4 regions of the Bradyrhizobium betae genome follow, and region 1 is predicted to be linked to each of the others. Evidence: predicted binding sites of a transcription regulator. Region 1 holds the regulator's gene; each other region holds the start of a gene.

Region 1 (3,843 bases):
CTTGGTGTGGCGCGAGTTGAATTCGAACATCTCCGCCGCGCCGTAATAGCCGTCGACCAGCCCCATCTCGTGGGACACCTCGGCATCGTTGTGCCAAAGCTCGATCGCGCCGACATGCGCCTCGTCGTCGCCGCAGAACAGCACCATCACCGCTTGCAGGAATTCGCCGGCGTATACCGGCACCGCCACGCCGCAGGTCAGGCCGGCCGCCAGCGCCTGATCGGTCCGCTTGAAATAGGAGTTGGCGAATTTGGTGAGGATCACGGGATGGCCGCAGGCCCAGGCCTTGCCGGGAAGGCCCTCGTCATATCCGAAGCGCAAATCTTCGCTGGCGGCCTTGAACGCTGACAGCCCCTCGCTGTAGAGGCCGCCGCCGAATTCCAGCCGCGTCCGCGTCCGGTCGGGCACCCAGAGTTCAACGACGCGAATGAAGGTCTTCATCGAACGTGTCCGCCGCCAAGAGCCAAGACACCAGCCAAGACGCCAACCGGGACAGCATCGGCCATTTGCTTGCGGAACGGACGTTCAAAATTCAGGCAGGACCGCGCAAACTTCGTGCGGCGGGGAGGGATGGTGGGCTGGCTTCGCCGCCTCGGGTTTTGGAGACACAAACCATTCTGTGTCGCCGGCCTCGGCCGGCGATGGGAATTTCCATCCTGTGTCCCGACCCGAAGGGAAGGCCGGGGATCGCTGCGTCAGCCGATCGGCAAGCGGGTGATGCTCTGTCGGCCGTCGGCGCTGGACTGCGGCCTGCCCTCGCCAAGGGGCTGTGTCACCGGCAGTTGCAGCACGGTCGCGTGCTGGCCTTCGACGAGCTGTGTCACCAGCACGTATTTGCCGTCGGGGAATTCGATCGCGTCATGATGACGGTCGGGAATGTGCGGATCGATCTTGCCGAACTTGCCGACGCGGGAGTTGACGCTACGCGTCCAGATCCAGCGATTGTCGTAGCGGACGTTGTCGGCGAAGGCGAGCTCCGTTCCCGGCAACAGGCAGACCGCAACGGCCGGATCTGCTGCGGAGGCAAAGCCGCGCGTCGAGGTGCCGCGGAAGGTTGTCGAGACGATCGTCTCGCCGACTTCCGCGGGACGCGATGCGACGGCATGCAGGCTGTAGTCACACATCGGGGGGCTCCTCATGCGAGATAGCGGCCCGCGCCTCTTCTGAGGCACAGGCCTCTATCAGAGTGGAAGCACCAAGCGTCTGCCCGGTTGTAGGCAAATCTGCGGCTCGCCGCCGCAGTCTGCGATCACATTATCTTTTTCCGGATGCACCGGACCAATGCCTGCTTCCGTGCATAAGGGCCGCGCGTGTCAGCGGCCAGCAGGTGCCGACCAGCCGGAATATTGCCAGCCCGGTTGCGAGGGCTGCTCGACCGCGTTGTGGGCATTGCGGATTGGCTGGCTGGCCACCGTCTCCTTGCGGATCGGGTGCTGTGCCTGTGCGGCAAAGGCCTGCGACGCTGATGCTGCGATCAGCGCCGCCGCGATCGTGCTTGAGATGATCTTGCGCATGGCTTCTCCTCGAACCTGAGGCCGCAAAGCAACGTTGCTTCGTGCGGCGTGTCGAGGATGTAGCGCTGGAAGAGGGGCCGGATAATCTGCGCGAAACCAGAAAGACTATCCAGCGGGAGCGGACAATCGTCCGCTCCAATCGTTCAACGCGCGGCCGTCGATCGGCAGTCGCGCGACAGGCTCAGGACTCGCTCAGTACTTGCGATAGAGCCCGATCAGCTTGCCCTGGATCTTCACCCGGTTGGGCGGCAGGATGCGCACTTCATAGGCCGCATTGGCGGGCTCGAGAGCGATCGAGGCGCCGCGGCGGCGGAAGCGCTTGAGCGTCGCTTCCTCGTCGTCGATCAATGCCACGACGATATCGCCGGTGTCGGCGCTCTCGTTGCGCTGGATCAGCGCCATGTCGCCGTCGAGGATGCCAGCCTCGACCATGGAATCGCCGCGCACTTCCAGCGCGTAATGTTCGCCCGAGCCGAGCATGTCAGGCGGTACGCTGATGGTGTGGCTGCGCGTCTGCAAAGCCTCGATCGGCGTGCCGGCTGCAATCCGGCCCATCACGGGCACGGCGACGGGGCGCTCGCCCTCATCCGCGGATGCGCTTGAGGTGGTGCGCACCTTGCCGAGATTGCCCTCGATGACGCTCGGCGTGAAGCCGCGGCGGCTGCCGGCGGCGGCCTGAAGCTCGGGCAGCTTGATCACCTCGATGGCGCGGGCGCGGTTCGGCAGCCGGCGGATGAAGCCGCGCTCCTCGAGCGCGGTGATCAGGCGATGGATGCCTGATTTCGAGCGCAGATCGAGCGCGTCCTTCATCTCGTCGAAGGAGGGCGGCACGCCGCTTTCCTTCAGCCGTTCGCTGATGAATCGCAGAAGCTCGTATTGTTTGCGCGTTAACATCTCGACCAAAATCCCCCGGTTGATGTCGTCCGATTCCGAGACGCTGAATTCAGCAGTAAGTCGCTACATGCTCGAAACAAATCATGAACGGACACTATATGTTCGATACATGTTCCGCAACTGCTTAATTTACCGTGAACGCTGCAAAGTTCGCGGAACGCATGCGAACGAGGCGGTCAGACGGGCAGTCGCAGCACCTCGCAAGGCGTGCCGGATTCGGCCTTCGCCGCGAACGGCGCTCGCACGAGAAGTGCCTGTGCCGCAGCGAGATTCGAAAGCAGCGAGGAATCCTGGTGATTGACGGGAATGGCAGCGAGCGTGCCGTCGTCACGCAACTCGAGGCGTGCGCGCAGATAATCCTCGCGCTGGTCATTGGCGCCGATGTCGCGGCCGAGCACCGCGCGCTCGCGGCGATGATGAATCACCGAACGGCCCGACAGCGCACGAATCAGCGGCACCATGAACAGGAAGCCGCAAACGTAGGATGACACGGGATTGCCGGGCAGGCCGATCACGCGCATCGACCCGAGCCGCCCGTTCATCATCGGCTTGCCCGGCCGCATCGCGATCTTCCAGAACGCCATCGAGACGCCTTCGTCCCGCAGCGCCTGCTGGACCAGATCATGGTCGCCGACCGAGGCACCGCCGGTCGTGATCAGGATATCGGCGCCACTCTCGCGGGCACGCCGGATGCCGGCTGTGGTTGCTGCAAGCGTGTCGGCGGCAATACCGAGGTCGATGGTGTCGGCGCCCTCGCTGCGGGCGAGCGCGTGCAGGGCGTAGCCGTTGGAATAGACGATCTGGCCGGGACCCGGCGTGCTGCCCGGCATCACCAGCTCGTCGCCGGTGGCGAGGATGGCGACCTTCGGACGGCGGCGGACGGGCAAATGCGGGTGATTCATGCCGGCGGCGAGCGCGAGGTCGCGCTCGGTGAGGCGGGCTCCCTGGTGCAACAGCACGTCGCCTTCCGAGAAGTCGACGCCAGCGGGCCGGATGTGACGCCCGATCATGGCTGCTTCCTTGATCGTGACGCGCTTGCCCTCGGCAACCGTATCCTCCTGGATCACGACGGCGTCGGCGCCATCAGGAACGACGCCCCCGGTGAATATCCGCACCGCTTCGCCGGCGCTGACCGTTCCTGCAAACGGGCGGCCCGCCGCGACCTCGCCGATCACGGTCAGTTGGGAATCGATCCCGGCCGCATCGGCCGCGCGCACCGCATAGCCGTCCATCGCCGACATCGCCTGCGGCGGCTGCGTCCGCCGCGCCGCGACATCGCGCGCGAGCACACGGTGAAAGGCCTGGTCGAGCGCGATCGTTTCTTCAGGCAGCGGCTCTGTACCCGCGAGCACCGCGGCAAGCGCGTCAGAAACCGGCATGAGGGCCACGAGTGAAAACTCCAGCTACGCCCGCTTGGGCAAATCAGCGGCGAGAG
Region 2 (3,843 bases), 1.6 Mb from region 1:
GGCTTGTGCGGGTCGGTTGCGGCATTGGCGAGCATGGCGCCGGTCATGCGCTCGGCGTCCTCGATCAAGGGCTTAATGATCGAGGCTTCCGGCAGGTTCCGCCAGTATTTTTTCGGCATCTCCGCCTGCATTGCCTTCACCTTCAACCGCGCCGGATTGAAGATGCTGGCATAGTAACGCCGCCAGGTCTCCTCCAGCCGGTCTTCGCCGGGTGCTTCACTCTTGCTGACGCCCGGCGTGAACGAGAGTGCGTGACCGTCCCAATGCGCGCACAGGTCCGGTGTCAGGATCGACCAGGGCATGTCGGCAAAGCGCCTGGCGAAAAATGGCGCGGCGAGCTCGACGATGTGGTGCTCCGGCTCGAACCAGGCGACATAATGCGCCTGCCGTTCCCGGCCGATCTCGCGGAAGCGGACGAAGGCATGCATCTTGTGCTCGTCGCGATGGACCGCTCTTGCCATCGCAATGACCTGCGCGACATCAGGGTCGGTCGCGACCTCGATGAGATCGTGATTGTCCTTCAATCGCCAGAGCAGGCGATAGAGGATGGCGAAACGCTGGGGATCGCGGTGCAGAATTGCTGACTGTGCGAGGTCGACGAATTTGCCTGATACGTTGAAGGTGCCGTCGTTCACCTCGAGGATCGGAGACGGTGCGGGCGGTGCGAACAGCTCCGCCTCGCCGCCCTGCACGGTCCAGGTGATGTCGGTGGGTTGTATGTGATGCAGCACGAGGCTGCGTGCGGCCTTGCGCCAGCCGTCAAAATCGGTTTCGGTATCGAGGGTGATGTACTGCATCAGAAGCCAAATCCCAGTTGCGTTGCCTTCGGCTTGAACCGCTCGATGAGCCCGGCTGCATCTAGCCGATGTGGGGCGGGCCGGTGATCGCTGAGGACGATGAACGGCAGCGCCTTTTTCTGGGGAACATGCAGCCGCGCCAGATCGGCAACGCGGATCGTGGTGGTGCGCCGCGTTGCAATGATGCGTTCGACCGTCTTGGTGCCGAAGCCGGGCACGCGCAGCAGCTCCTCGCGGCTGGCGCGGTTGATGTCGAGCGGGAAGCGGTCGCGGTTGCGCAGCGCCCAGGCGAGCTTGGGGTCGATGTCGAGCGGCAGCATGGCGCTGTCGTCGACGATCTCCGCAACGTCGAAGCCGTAGAACCGCATCAGCCAGTCGGCCTGGTAGAGCCGGTGCTCGCGCAGCAATGGCGGCGCGCGCAAGGGCAACGCGCGGCTGGCATCGGGGATCGGGCTGAAGGCGGAGTAATAGACGCGTCTCAGCCGGTATGAGCCGTAGAGATTGGCGCTGGTGTGGAGAATGGTGTGGTCGGAGGCGCTATCTGCGCCGACGATCATCTGTGTGCTTTGGCCGGCGGGCGCGAAACGTTGCGGCCTGGCCTTGGTCCTTGCGCTGCGGTTGTCCTCGGCCTCGTCCAGCTTCAGCCGCAGCCGGCCCATGGTGCGGCGGATCGCGCGCACGTCCTTCTCCGGCGCGAATTGCTGCAGGCTCGTCTCCTCGGGCATCTCGATGTTGATGGAGAGGCGGTCGGCATATCTGCCGGCTTCGGCGATCAGCGCGTCGTCGGCTTCCGGAATGGTCTTGAGGTGGATGTAGCCGCGGAAGTGATGCTCCTCGCGCAGTTTGCGCGCGACGCCGACCACCTGCTCCATGGTGTAATCGGGGCTGCGGATGATGCCGGAGGAGAGGAACAGCCCCTCGATGTAGTTGCGCCGGTAGAAGTCGAGCGTGAGCTTGACCACCTCGTCGATGGTGAAGCGGGCGCGCGGCACGTTGCTGGAGGCGCGGTTGACGCAATAGAGGCAATCGTAATTGCAGGCGTTGGTCAGCAGCACCTTGAGCAGGGAGATGCAGCGTCCATCCGGCGCGTAGGAGTGGCAGATGCCCATGCCCGGCGCGGTCGAGCCCATGCCCTTGCCGTCGCTGGAATCCCGCTTCTCGGAGCCGCTGGAGGCGCAGGACGCGTCGTATTTGGCGGCGTCCGCCAGGATCTCCAGCTTGCGTTGTACGTCCATCGTGGGATCCCTTTGATTCTGCTCATGAATCAGACCGAATGCCAATTCGATTGACTCCCGGACCGCCGTTAGCTTTATATTAGAACATATCATGAACAAATGAGCCAGCCGCAGGTTCTTATTTTTGAGAGCCTCGGCAATCACCCTGAAGGAGCGGCGTGCATGAGCGGCGCACGAACAAGCGCGCTTGCGACCTTGCGCGGCCAGATCGAGCGCATCGAGGCGGCGGAGGTCGCCCATCAGCGCGATCACGTCGCGCTTGGCCATCGCGAGGTCGACAGCGCGCTGAAGGGCGGGCTCGCGCGCGCGGTGATCCACGAGGTGTTTTGCGAGGGGCGGCAGGGGACGGCCGCGACGGGGTTCGTCATGGGCCTCGCAGGCCGCGTCTCGGCGCAGCGGCCGCTGCTGTGGGTGCGGCAGGATTTTTCGGAACTGGAAACCGGTGCGCTGTCGATGAGCGGGCTTGCCGAACTCGGCCTCGATCCGCGCCGCGTGGTGATGGTGCGCGCCGCCGATGTCGAGAGCGCGCTGCGCAGCTCGGCCGATGCGCTCGCCTGCGATGCGCTCGGCGCCGTCGTACTCGAGCTCTGGGGTGAGACGCGGCAGTTTGATCTGGTGGCGAGCCGCAAGCTGACGCTGGCCGCGCAATCGTCAGGTGTCACCGGCCTGATGCTGCGGATGGCGGCGCAGCCGCTGCCCTCGACCGCCGAGACGCGGTGGATGCTGCGCGCGGCGCATTCGCCGCCGGGCGCGATGTGGAGTGCATGGGGCGCGCCGCGCTTCGATGCCGAGCTGTTGCGCAATCGTCATGGCCCGTGCGGCCGGTGGATCATGGAATGGAAATGTGATGAGTGCCAGTTCAGTGAACCGTCGGCGCATCCTCAGCCTGTGGCTGCCGCGTCTGCCCATCGACCGGATCCAGCGGTTCAACGGCGCGCTGGTTAAGGACCAAGAGCCATGCATCGTCGTCATCAAGGACAACAATGCGCTGGTGCTCCATGCGCTGGACGACGCTGCGTCGCGTTTGGGGCTGTATATCGGCCAGCCGTTCGCCAATGCGCGGGCGATGTGCCCGGACTTGAAAGTGTTCGACGCCGATGCGGTAGCTGACGCAAAGACGCTCAGCGACATCGCCGACTGGTGCGACCGCTTCACCCCACTGGTGGCGCTCGATCCGCCGCACGGCTTGTTTTTGGACATCACCGGCTGCGCGCATCTGTTCGGCGGCGAGGCTGCATTGTTGCAGACTCTGGTCCGTGCGCTTGCCCGGCAAGGCTTTGCGGTCAGCGCGGCCGTTGCCGGGACCTCGGTCTGTGCGCGCACGCTGACGCGGCAGACGTCCGGGACCATCGTTGCCGATGGCGGGGAAGCGGCGGCGATCGACCGGTTTCCAGTGTCCGCGCTCGGCGCCGGCGAGGCCATCACCACAGGCCTGCGCCGCGCCGGGCTGAAGACCATCGGCGATGTCGCCGCGCGCGCGCCGGGCGAGATCACGGCGCGGTTCGGCGCGCGGTTCTCGACGCTGCTCGCGCATGCGCTGGGGCAGGGCGATGCGCCGATCAATCCGCGCAAGCCGCTGCCCGATTACATCGTGGAGAAGCGCTTTGCCGAGCCGATCGCGACCGACACCATGATCGCGATGACGCTGTCGCGCCTGGCCGACACATTGATCGCGTCCATGGAGAAGCAGGGCAAAGGTGCGCGGCGATTGGAGGCCGCCTTCTTCCGCACCGACGGCGCGGTGCGCGCGATCATGGTCGAGACCGGGCGGCCGGTGACGCGAAGCGCGGTCATCGACCGCTTGTTCCGTG
Region 3 (3,843 bases), 2.0 Mb from region 1:
GGCTTCGAGCTCGCCGCGATGATTCGCGAGCATCCGCGCTTCCAGAAGACCGCGATGATCTTCATCTCGGCGATCCAGGTCAGCGACATCGACCGGTTGCGCGGCTACGAAATGGGCGCGGTCGACTACGTTCCGGTCCCGGTCGTGCCGGAGGTGCTGCGCGCCAAGGTCAAGGTGTTCGCCGAGCTTTATCGCAAGACCCGCGAGCTTGAACGGTTGAACCAGGATCTCGAGGACCGCGTGCGCGCCCGCACGGCGGAGCTGGAGAACTCCACCGCAAGGCTGCGCGAAAGCGAAGAGCGGCGCAGCATGGCGATTGCCGCCGGCAAGATGGGGTCCTGGGACTGGGACTGGGTCAACGGCGACTGGATGTGGGACGACGGCCAGTATCGCATTTTTGGCGTGACGCCCGAGAGCTTCAACGTCACCTCGGCGAACATCCAGGCGTTGCTGCACCCTGATGATGCCGACCAGTTCAGTCAGGCTATTGCCGCGTTCAATACGGGGACGCACGCCTATGAAGGAGAGTTTCGCGTCAGCCGTCCCGACGGCGAGGTGCGCTGGTGCGTCGGCACCGCGGCTGCCACGCTGGACCCGAGCGGCCGCGTCGTGCGGGTGAGCGGCGTAACCGTGGACATCACCGAACGAAAGCGCGCGGAAGAGAGACAGAATCTGCTGGCCCGCGAGGTCGACCATCGCGCCAAGAATGCGCTGGCGCTGGCGCAATCGATCGTGCGCCTCACCCGTGCCGACGAGGTCAAGGCTTATGTCAACGCCGTCGAGGGACGCATCAATGCGCTGGCGCGCGTCCACACGATCCTGTCACTGTCGAGCTGGCAAGGCGCCGAGCTCTCCAAGCTGATCGATGAGGAACTTGCACCCTATTCGCTCGGCGGCCAGATCAAGCTGGCGGGTCCCGAGGTTCAGTTGCTGCCGGCGACCGCGCAGACGCTGGCGCTGGCGCTGCATGAGCTCTTCACCAACTCGGCGAAGTATGGCGCGCTGTCGACGCGGTCGGGACGGCTCGCGATCGGCTGGCAGGTCGAGGACGACCATCTCACGCTGACTTGGGACGAGACCGGCGGTCCGCTGGTGGGCACACCGAAGTCCCGCGGCTTCGGTACGCGGAGCCTTCTTGCCAGTGTCGAGTCCCAGCTCGGCGGACAGGCGGAATTCAACTGGCGGCCCGAAGGCCTGTTGTGCCGTCTCGAGGTGCCGCTGACGCGGAAGGGCGTTTCGCCGACCACCCCGGGAAAGTTCGACGCGGCTCCCTCCGAAGCTCTTCAGCGGGCTTCAGGTTAGCGCGACGCGACGACCCTCATACGCGTCATCGGCCGAGACTCGTCGGCGAGACGTCCTTCCAGCCATGCTTCCGTTTGCGAGAGATCGCGCAGCGCCCGCGCGTAGCGTCGGGCTGCGCTCCGCTCGGCGCCGCGCGGCAGCTTGCGTGCCTTGCGCAGCATGTCCGCGGCCGCGTTGCGATAGGCCAGCGAGCGATAGAGAAAGACGACCTTACCCATATCGGAGTTCCCGTGTTGATGCGGTTCATCCTCGCAAGACCGGCATGAACGTCGGATGAAGCGGCGAATGACAAATCTTTCATGAGAATGGAACCCGCGATCAACACGCAACGCGCGCTCCCAAAGCCTTCAGCGGCGCGCGATCGCACGCAGGGGATTGCTGGCTGTCTTGACGGGACGAAGGCGCACCCGGTCGCGGACGTCAGGCAGGACATCGCCGCCGCCGGCAGCCTTCCATTCGCCGATCAGCAGGTTGATTTTCCGGCGCAGATCCATCTGCGCCAGGGCCTTTTCCGTGCAGTCGCGATCGCGCTCGACGAGCTCGCGCACAGACGCCTCGACATCGGCCATCGCCAGCCTCAAGGCACTGATTTTACGCCGCATTTCATTAATTCTGTTGTCCATGGCTTGTTAGAACAAAATAAGAACATATAGTCAAGCCACGATTCCAGAACGGAGAGGTCAGATGCAGGTTCAGGGTAAATATGACGCCAGGGCTTTCCTCGCGGGGCAGATGACGCGGGCACAGGGCCTGAGGTTGAAGCGGCTGAGCGAGGAGGCCTATCAGCCCGCGCAATACAATCGGGATCTGTCCTCCGCCGAGGCCGCACACCGCATCCAGGTGCTCGAGGCGGAGATCGAGCTGGCGAACTCGTTCTGAGGCGCGCGCCTGGAACGTTGCGTCAGCGCTACGGTTCTTTCCCTTGGCCAAGGGAGAGAGTCGATGGCACGCAAGGCAACGAAGCGCCGTTATTCCCGCAGCGCCGGCGATGATGTCGAGCGGGAGATGCGTCGTTACAAGAAGGGCGTCGCGAAAAGCGGCCCTGGCGGCCGTGGTGGACGCGTGAAGAGCCGCAAGCAGGCGATCGCAATCGGCCTGTCGGAAGCGCGCGCGAAGGGCAAGAAAGTCCCGAAGAAGGCGTCGAAGCGAAAGACGACCAAGAAAACAGCTGGGAAGACAACCAAGAAGACGACGAAGAGCTCGAAGCGCAAATCCAGCAAACGGTGACGCAGCGTCAGATCATGCTGCCCGGCATGAAACAGCGGATGGATATCCCGAACGCGGTTTTGACCGGCCACACCATGGTGCGGCCGGCACGGTTCGGCTCGGTGATGACAGCCTCGTCAGGCACGTCGACCCACTGCCCGTCGAGCCGCACGCGGTAGTGTCCGTCATGCGATTCCCAATCGGGATCGGATACCGCAAATCCGTCTGCATCCGAGCAGCACGGGCCGAGATGGCTGCGAAGGCTGTCGAACCAGGGTTTGAGAGCTGAATTGGCGTAGCGGCCATCGTCGCGCCCGAGCGCACTTCCGGTCGTCATCACGATCGGCGCTGCCAGCAGCGCACACCTCAGCGAGAGCTTCAATCGATCCATGTCGGCACCGATCAAATGCAAACGTCAGGCTCCACAGGACGGCCCGACGTTCGGAGTTCCACTCCTGCAATTCGCCTTGGCGTCGTCATTGGCGCCAAAGCCCAACACGCATCCGAACTGTGACGATCGAACGAGGCTTTTTCGGACGAACCGGTCATGATTGCTGCCGTTAACGCGAATGTTATCGGCAGCCTGTGGGTATCTCGGATGCGCACGCGAAAAGGCGGCCCGAGGGCCGCCTTCTTGGATTTACGCTGGACGAGCTCGGCTTACGCGAGCGGCACCGCGACGAACCGGGTCGCCTCCGCACTCTTCACCTGCAACAGCACGCTGTTCTTGCCGGACGATTTGGCCTGCGCCAGCTCGGCGCGGACCTCGCCGACATTGGCGACGGGCTTGCCGCCGACATTGAGGATGACGTCGCCGGTCTGGATGCCGCGTTGCGCGGCCGGCCCCTGCGGGTCGACCTCGGTGACGACGACGCCCTTCTGGCCCGCGCCCTGGACGTCGCCGGCCGGAGCCAGGCTGAGCCCGAGGCGCGGCGAGCCGACGTTCGGCTGCGCCTTGCCCTCATCGGACTTTGCCTGCTGCTCGTTCGGCAACTCGCCAAGCGCCAACGTCACGGTCTTGCTGTCCCCCTTGTGGAAGACATCGAGCTTCACCGAGCTCCCCGGCGCCAGCGTGGCGATGGTTCGGGCGAGATCACGGGAGTCCTTGACCGCAGTACCGTTGACGGCGGTGATGACGTCACCCGCCTCGATGCCGGCCTTGGCCGCCGGGCTGCCGTCCTGCGGGTTGTCGACGATCGCGCCGCGCGCGTCCTTGAGGCCGAGGCTGTCGGCGATCTCGGCGGTCACCGGCTGCACCTGCACGCCGAGCCAGCCGCGCGTCACCGCGCCCTTGTCCTTCAACTGTGCGACGACGAGCTTCGCCGTCGAGGCCGG
Region 4 (3,843 bases), 2.1 Mb from region 1:
CGCCGGCGCAGGCCATCACCACGTCGGGCTCGCCGGTCGCGTCCTCGTTGCCGGCCCAGCTCCAGATGCCGATGCCGGCATCGCAATGCGTGGCGGCGTCCTGCATCGAGAGCCATTGCGGCGCCGGCTGCTTGCCGGCGACGATAACGTTGATGCGGTTATAGGTGCGCAGGCAGTGGTCGGCGATCCAAAGCAGCGTGTTGGCATCCGGAGGGAAGTAGATGCGGACGATATCGGCCTTCTTGTTGGCGACGAGATCGACGAAGCCGGGGTCCTGATGACTGAAGCCGTTATGGTCCTGACGCCAGACATGCGAGGTCAGAAGATAGTTGAGCGAGGCGATCGGCCGCCGCCACGGCAGATGCCGCGTCACCTTCAACCATTTGGCGTGCTGGTTGAACATGGAATCCACGATGTGGATGAAGGCCTCGTAGCAGGAGAAGAAGCCGTGGCGACCGGTGAGGAGGTAGCCTTCGAGCCAGCCCTGGCAGAGATGCTCGCTCAAGACCTCCATCACGCGGCCATCCTGCGCGAGATGCACGTCGTAAGGTTCGATCGGCTCCATCCAGACCCGCTCGGTTTCGTCGAACACTGCATCTAACCGGTTTGACGCCGTCTCGTCCGGACCCATGATGCGGAAATTGCGCTCGGCGGCGTTGAGGCGAATGACATCGCGCAGGAATTTTCCGAGCTCGCGCGTCGCTTCTCCCGTGACACTGCCGGGCTGCGGCACCTCGACCGCGAAGCTGCGGAAATCCGGCAGCTTCAGTTCTTTCTTCAACAGCCCGCCATTGGCATGCGGATTGGCGCCCATGCGGCGATGGCCCTCGGGCGCCAGCGCCTGAAGCTCGGGGATCAGCGCGCCGCTCGCGTCGAACAGTTTTTCCGGCTCGTAGCTGCGCATCCAGTCTTCGAGAATCGTCAGATGCGCAGGGTTTTCGCGGCAGCCCGCCACCGGCACCTGATGCGCGCGCCAGAAACCCTCGACCTTTTTGCCGTCGACCTCTTTCGGGCCGGTCCAGCCCTTCGGGCTGCGCAGCACGATCATCGGCCAGCGCGGCCGCTCAATCGTCTTTCGGCCGTCGCGGGCGTGCTGCTGGATCGAACGGATGCTGGCGAATGCGACGTCGAACGCATCCGCCATGGCCTGGTGCATCAGCTGGGGATCGGAGCCTTCGACGAACAGCGGCTCGTGGCCGAACCCGCGGAAGAGATCGCGGATCTCCTCGTCGCGCATCCGCCCGAGCACGGTGGGATTGGCGATCTTGTAGCCGTTGAGGTGCAGGATCGGCAGCACCGCGCCGTCGTGCACGGGATTGAGGAACTTGTTGGAGTGCCAGGACGCCGCGAGCGGGCCGGTCTCGGCCTCGCCGTCGCCGACGACGCAGGCGACGATCAGGTCGGGATTGTCGAGCGCAGCACCATAGGCGTGCACCAGCGCATAGCCGAGCTCGCCGCCCTCGTGGATCGAGCCCGGCGTCTCCGGCGCCGCATGGCTCGGAATGCCGCCGGGGAAGGAGAACTGCCTGAACAGCTTGCGGAGCCCGTCCGTATCGCGCGCGATGTTCGGGTAGATCTCGCTGTAGCTGCCTTCGAGATAGGTGTTGGCGACCATGCCGGGGCCGCCATGGCCGGGACCGCAGACATAGAGCACGCTGAGATCCATCGCACGGATGACGCGGTTGAGATGGGCGTAGATGAAATTCAGGCCGGGCGTCGTGCCCCAATGGCCGAGCAAACGCGGCTTGATGTGCTCAGGCCGCAAGGGCTCGCGCAGCAGCGGGTTGTCCAGCAGATAGATCTGTCCGACGGAAAGGTAGTTCGCGGCGCGCCAGTAGCGATCGAGCAGATCGAGGTCGCTGCGCGCTAAGGCCGATTGTTGTTGATTTTTCATATTCCTGCCGACTTTCACCCCAGCGACCGTCACCAACTTTGTTCCGGCACGATTGATCCCTGTTTGCCATCAAACGGGATCGCTGTGACGGGCGTGTTGCGTGATGTCAAAAGACCGCGCCCGAAATTTGGGCGGCTACTGTGCATGGGGTTGTTTTCGAGCTTTTCGTTCTTGTTCTTGATTTGTTCCAGCTGCGTGCTATCTTGGCTTTATGAGTCGAGCATCCTCTCGTGCCCTCAAGCACCCGCCGGTCACGGCGCCCTCCGAGCCGGCGGGTGCGCCTTCCGATTTTCCTGTCGCTTTCCCCGAGCTGGCTGTCGCCATCGACAGCCAGCGCAGGCGCGGGCGGGGCGCGCAATCCAACGCCAGCGGCCGCTACGAGGCCGAGGCGCGGGTCGCCTTCGACGATGGCTGGCAGAGCCTGGAAGAGCTGCCGCCGTTCAAGACCACGGTGGCCGTCGACACCTCGCGCAAGGTGATCACCCGCAACGAGTCGCCCGACATCGGCTTCGACCGCTCGATCAATCCCTATCGCGGCTGTGAGCACGGCTGCGTCTACTGCTTCGCGCGTCCAACCCATGCCTATCTCGGCCTGTCGCCGGGGCTCGACTTCGAGTCGAAACTGTTCGTCAAGCCGGAGGCGCCAGCGCTGCTCGAAAGGGAGCTCGCCGCACCCGGCTACGAGCCGCGGATGATCGCGATCGGCACCAACACCGATCCCTATCAGCCGATCGAGCGCGAGGGAAAGATCATGCGCGGCATTCTGGAGGTGCTTGAGCGCGCCGGCCATCCCGTCGGCATCGTCACCAAATCGGCGCTGGTGACGCGCGACATCGACATTTTGTCGCGGATGGCCAAGCGCAACCTTGCCAAGGTTGGTATCTCCGTCACCTCGCTCGATCCGAAACTGGCCCGCACCATGGAACCGCGGGCGTCGACGCCGTCGAAGCGGCTGGAGGCGCTGAAGCAGCTCTCGGACGCAGGCATTCCGACAACCGTGATGGTCGCCCCCGTGATCCCCGCGCTGAACGATTCCGAGATGGAGCGCATTCTGGATGCGGCGGCGCATGCTGGCGTCAAGGAAGCCTCTTACATCCTGCTGCGGCTGCCGCTGGAGGTGCGCGATCTCTTCCGCGAATGGCTGATGGCGAACTATCCGGATCGCTACCGCCACGTCTTCACGCTGATCCGCGACATGCGCGGCGGCCGCGACTACGACGCAAAATGGGGCGAGCGGATGAAGGGCACTGGCCCGATGGCCTGGACCATCGGCCGCCGCTTCGAGATCGCCTGCGACAGGCTCGGGCTCAACAAGCGCCGCGCGAAACTGACGACGGATCACTTTGCGAGGCCGAAGCCGGACGGCGCTCAGCTCAGCCTGTTCTAGTACGAATGCAAATGAGGCGTAACATGAGTCAAGACGTCCCGGGCCCGATTCCGCGGCTCACAGTCATCACGCTGGGCGTGAGTGACATGCGCGCCAGCATCGCCTTTTACGACGCGCTCGGTTTTTCGCGCCGCCTCAAGGCGACCGGAGAGGCCGTTGCCTTTTTCGACACCGGCGGTCCGGTGCTCGCACTGTTTCCCTGGGATCAGCTCGCGGCGGACGCCGTCTCGCTCGACAAGCCGAGGCCAACGACCTTCCGCGGCATGACGCTGGCCTGGAACTGCGCCACGCGCGAGGAGGTCGACACCGTGCTCGCCTTCGCCGTTGGCAAGGGCGCTGCGCTGTTGAAGCCCGCGCACGAGACCGATTATGGCGGCTATTCCGGTTATTTTGCCGATCCCGACAGCCATCCCTGGGAAGTTGTGGTCGCGCCGGGCATCGAGGTGGGAGAGGACCGCCGGGTGCATCTGGCGGAGTAGACCACTCTCCTGAATAACGGGAATTGTCCGGGGTTCCCGGTTGCGCAAGCAAGGCCTCTTGCGCACGATCCCGGCCATGATTC

Evidence for each region. Region 1 encodes LexA, which represses DNA repair genes until DNA is damaged. Its sites were predicted from a motif close to TGTTCNNNNTGTGTTCNG; they were not measured.
Region 2: F8237_RS04920 (ImuA family protein) is a predicted target of LexA. The motif match lies at 2,113-2,130, and genes of this name have one in related genera.
Region 3: F8237_RS06855 (DUF3072 domain-containing protein) is a predicted target of LexA. The motif match lies at 1,933-1,950, and genes of this name have one in related genera.
Region 4: F8237_RS07285 (PA0069 family radical SAM protein) is a predicted target of LexA. The motif match lies at 2,067-2,084, and genes of this name have one in related genera.

What each region holds. Positions count from the first base shown of each region.
Region 1 is NZ_CP044543.1:6,548,956-6,552,798, forward strand. Features, by position in the region: gene F8237_RS31550 (GAF domain-containing protein) at 1-441, opposite strand, end outside; gene F8237_RS36155 (hypothetical protein) at 696-1,124, opposite strand; gene F8237_RS31560 (hypothetical protein) at 1,314-1,514, opposite strand; gene lexA (transcriptional repressor LexA) at 1,707-2,408, opposite strand; gene F8237_RS31570 (molybdopterin molybdotransferase MoeA) at 2,585-3,796, opposite strand.
Region 2 is NZ_CP044543.1:987,899-991,741, reverse strand. Features, by position in the region: gene F8237_RS04930 (UdgX family uracil-DNA binding protein) at 1-797, opposite strand, end outside; gene F8237_RS04925 (putative DNA modification/repair radical SAM protein) at 797-2,032, opposite strand; gene F8237_RS04920 (ImuA family protein) at 2,195-2,977, shown strand; gene F8237_RS04915 (Y-family DNA polymerase) at 2,880-3,843, shown strand, end outside.
Region 3 is NZ_CP044543.1:1,420,459-1,424,301, forward strand. Features, by position in the region: gene F8237_RS06840 (sensor histidine kinase) at 1-1,302, shown strand, start outside; gene F8237_RS06845 (hypothetical protein) at 1,299-1,520, opposite strand; gene F8237_RS36045 (hypothetical protein) at 1,650-1,871, opposite strand; gene F8237_RS06855 (DUF3072 domain-containing protein) at 1,987-2,181, shown strand; gene F8237_RS06860 (DUF6496 domain-containing protein) at 2,245-2,529, shown strand; gene F8237_RS06865 (hypothetical protein) at 2,537-2,899, opposite strand; gene F8237_RS06870 (Do family serine endopeptidase) at 3,169-3,843, opposite strand, start outside.
Region 4 is NZ_CP044543.1:1,507,731-1,511,573, reverse strand. Features, by position in the region: gene F8237_RS07290 (phosphoketolase family protein) at 1-1,894, opposite strand, end outside; gene F8237_RS07285 (PA0069 family radical SAM protein) at 2,106-3,281, shown strand; gene F8237_RS07280 (VOC family protein) at 3,305-3,760, shown strand; gene F8237_RS07275 (ribonuclease HII) at 3,837-3,843, shown strand, end outside.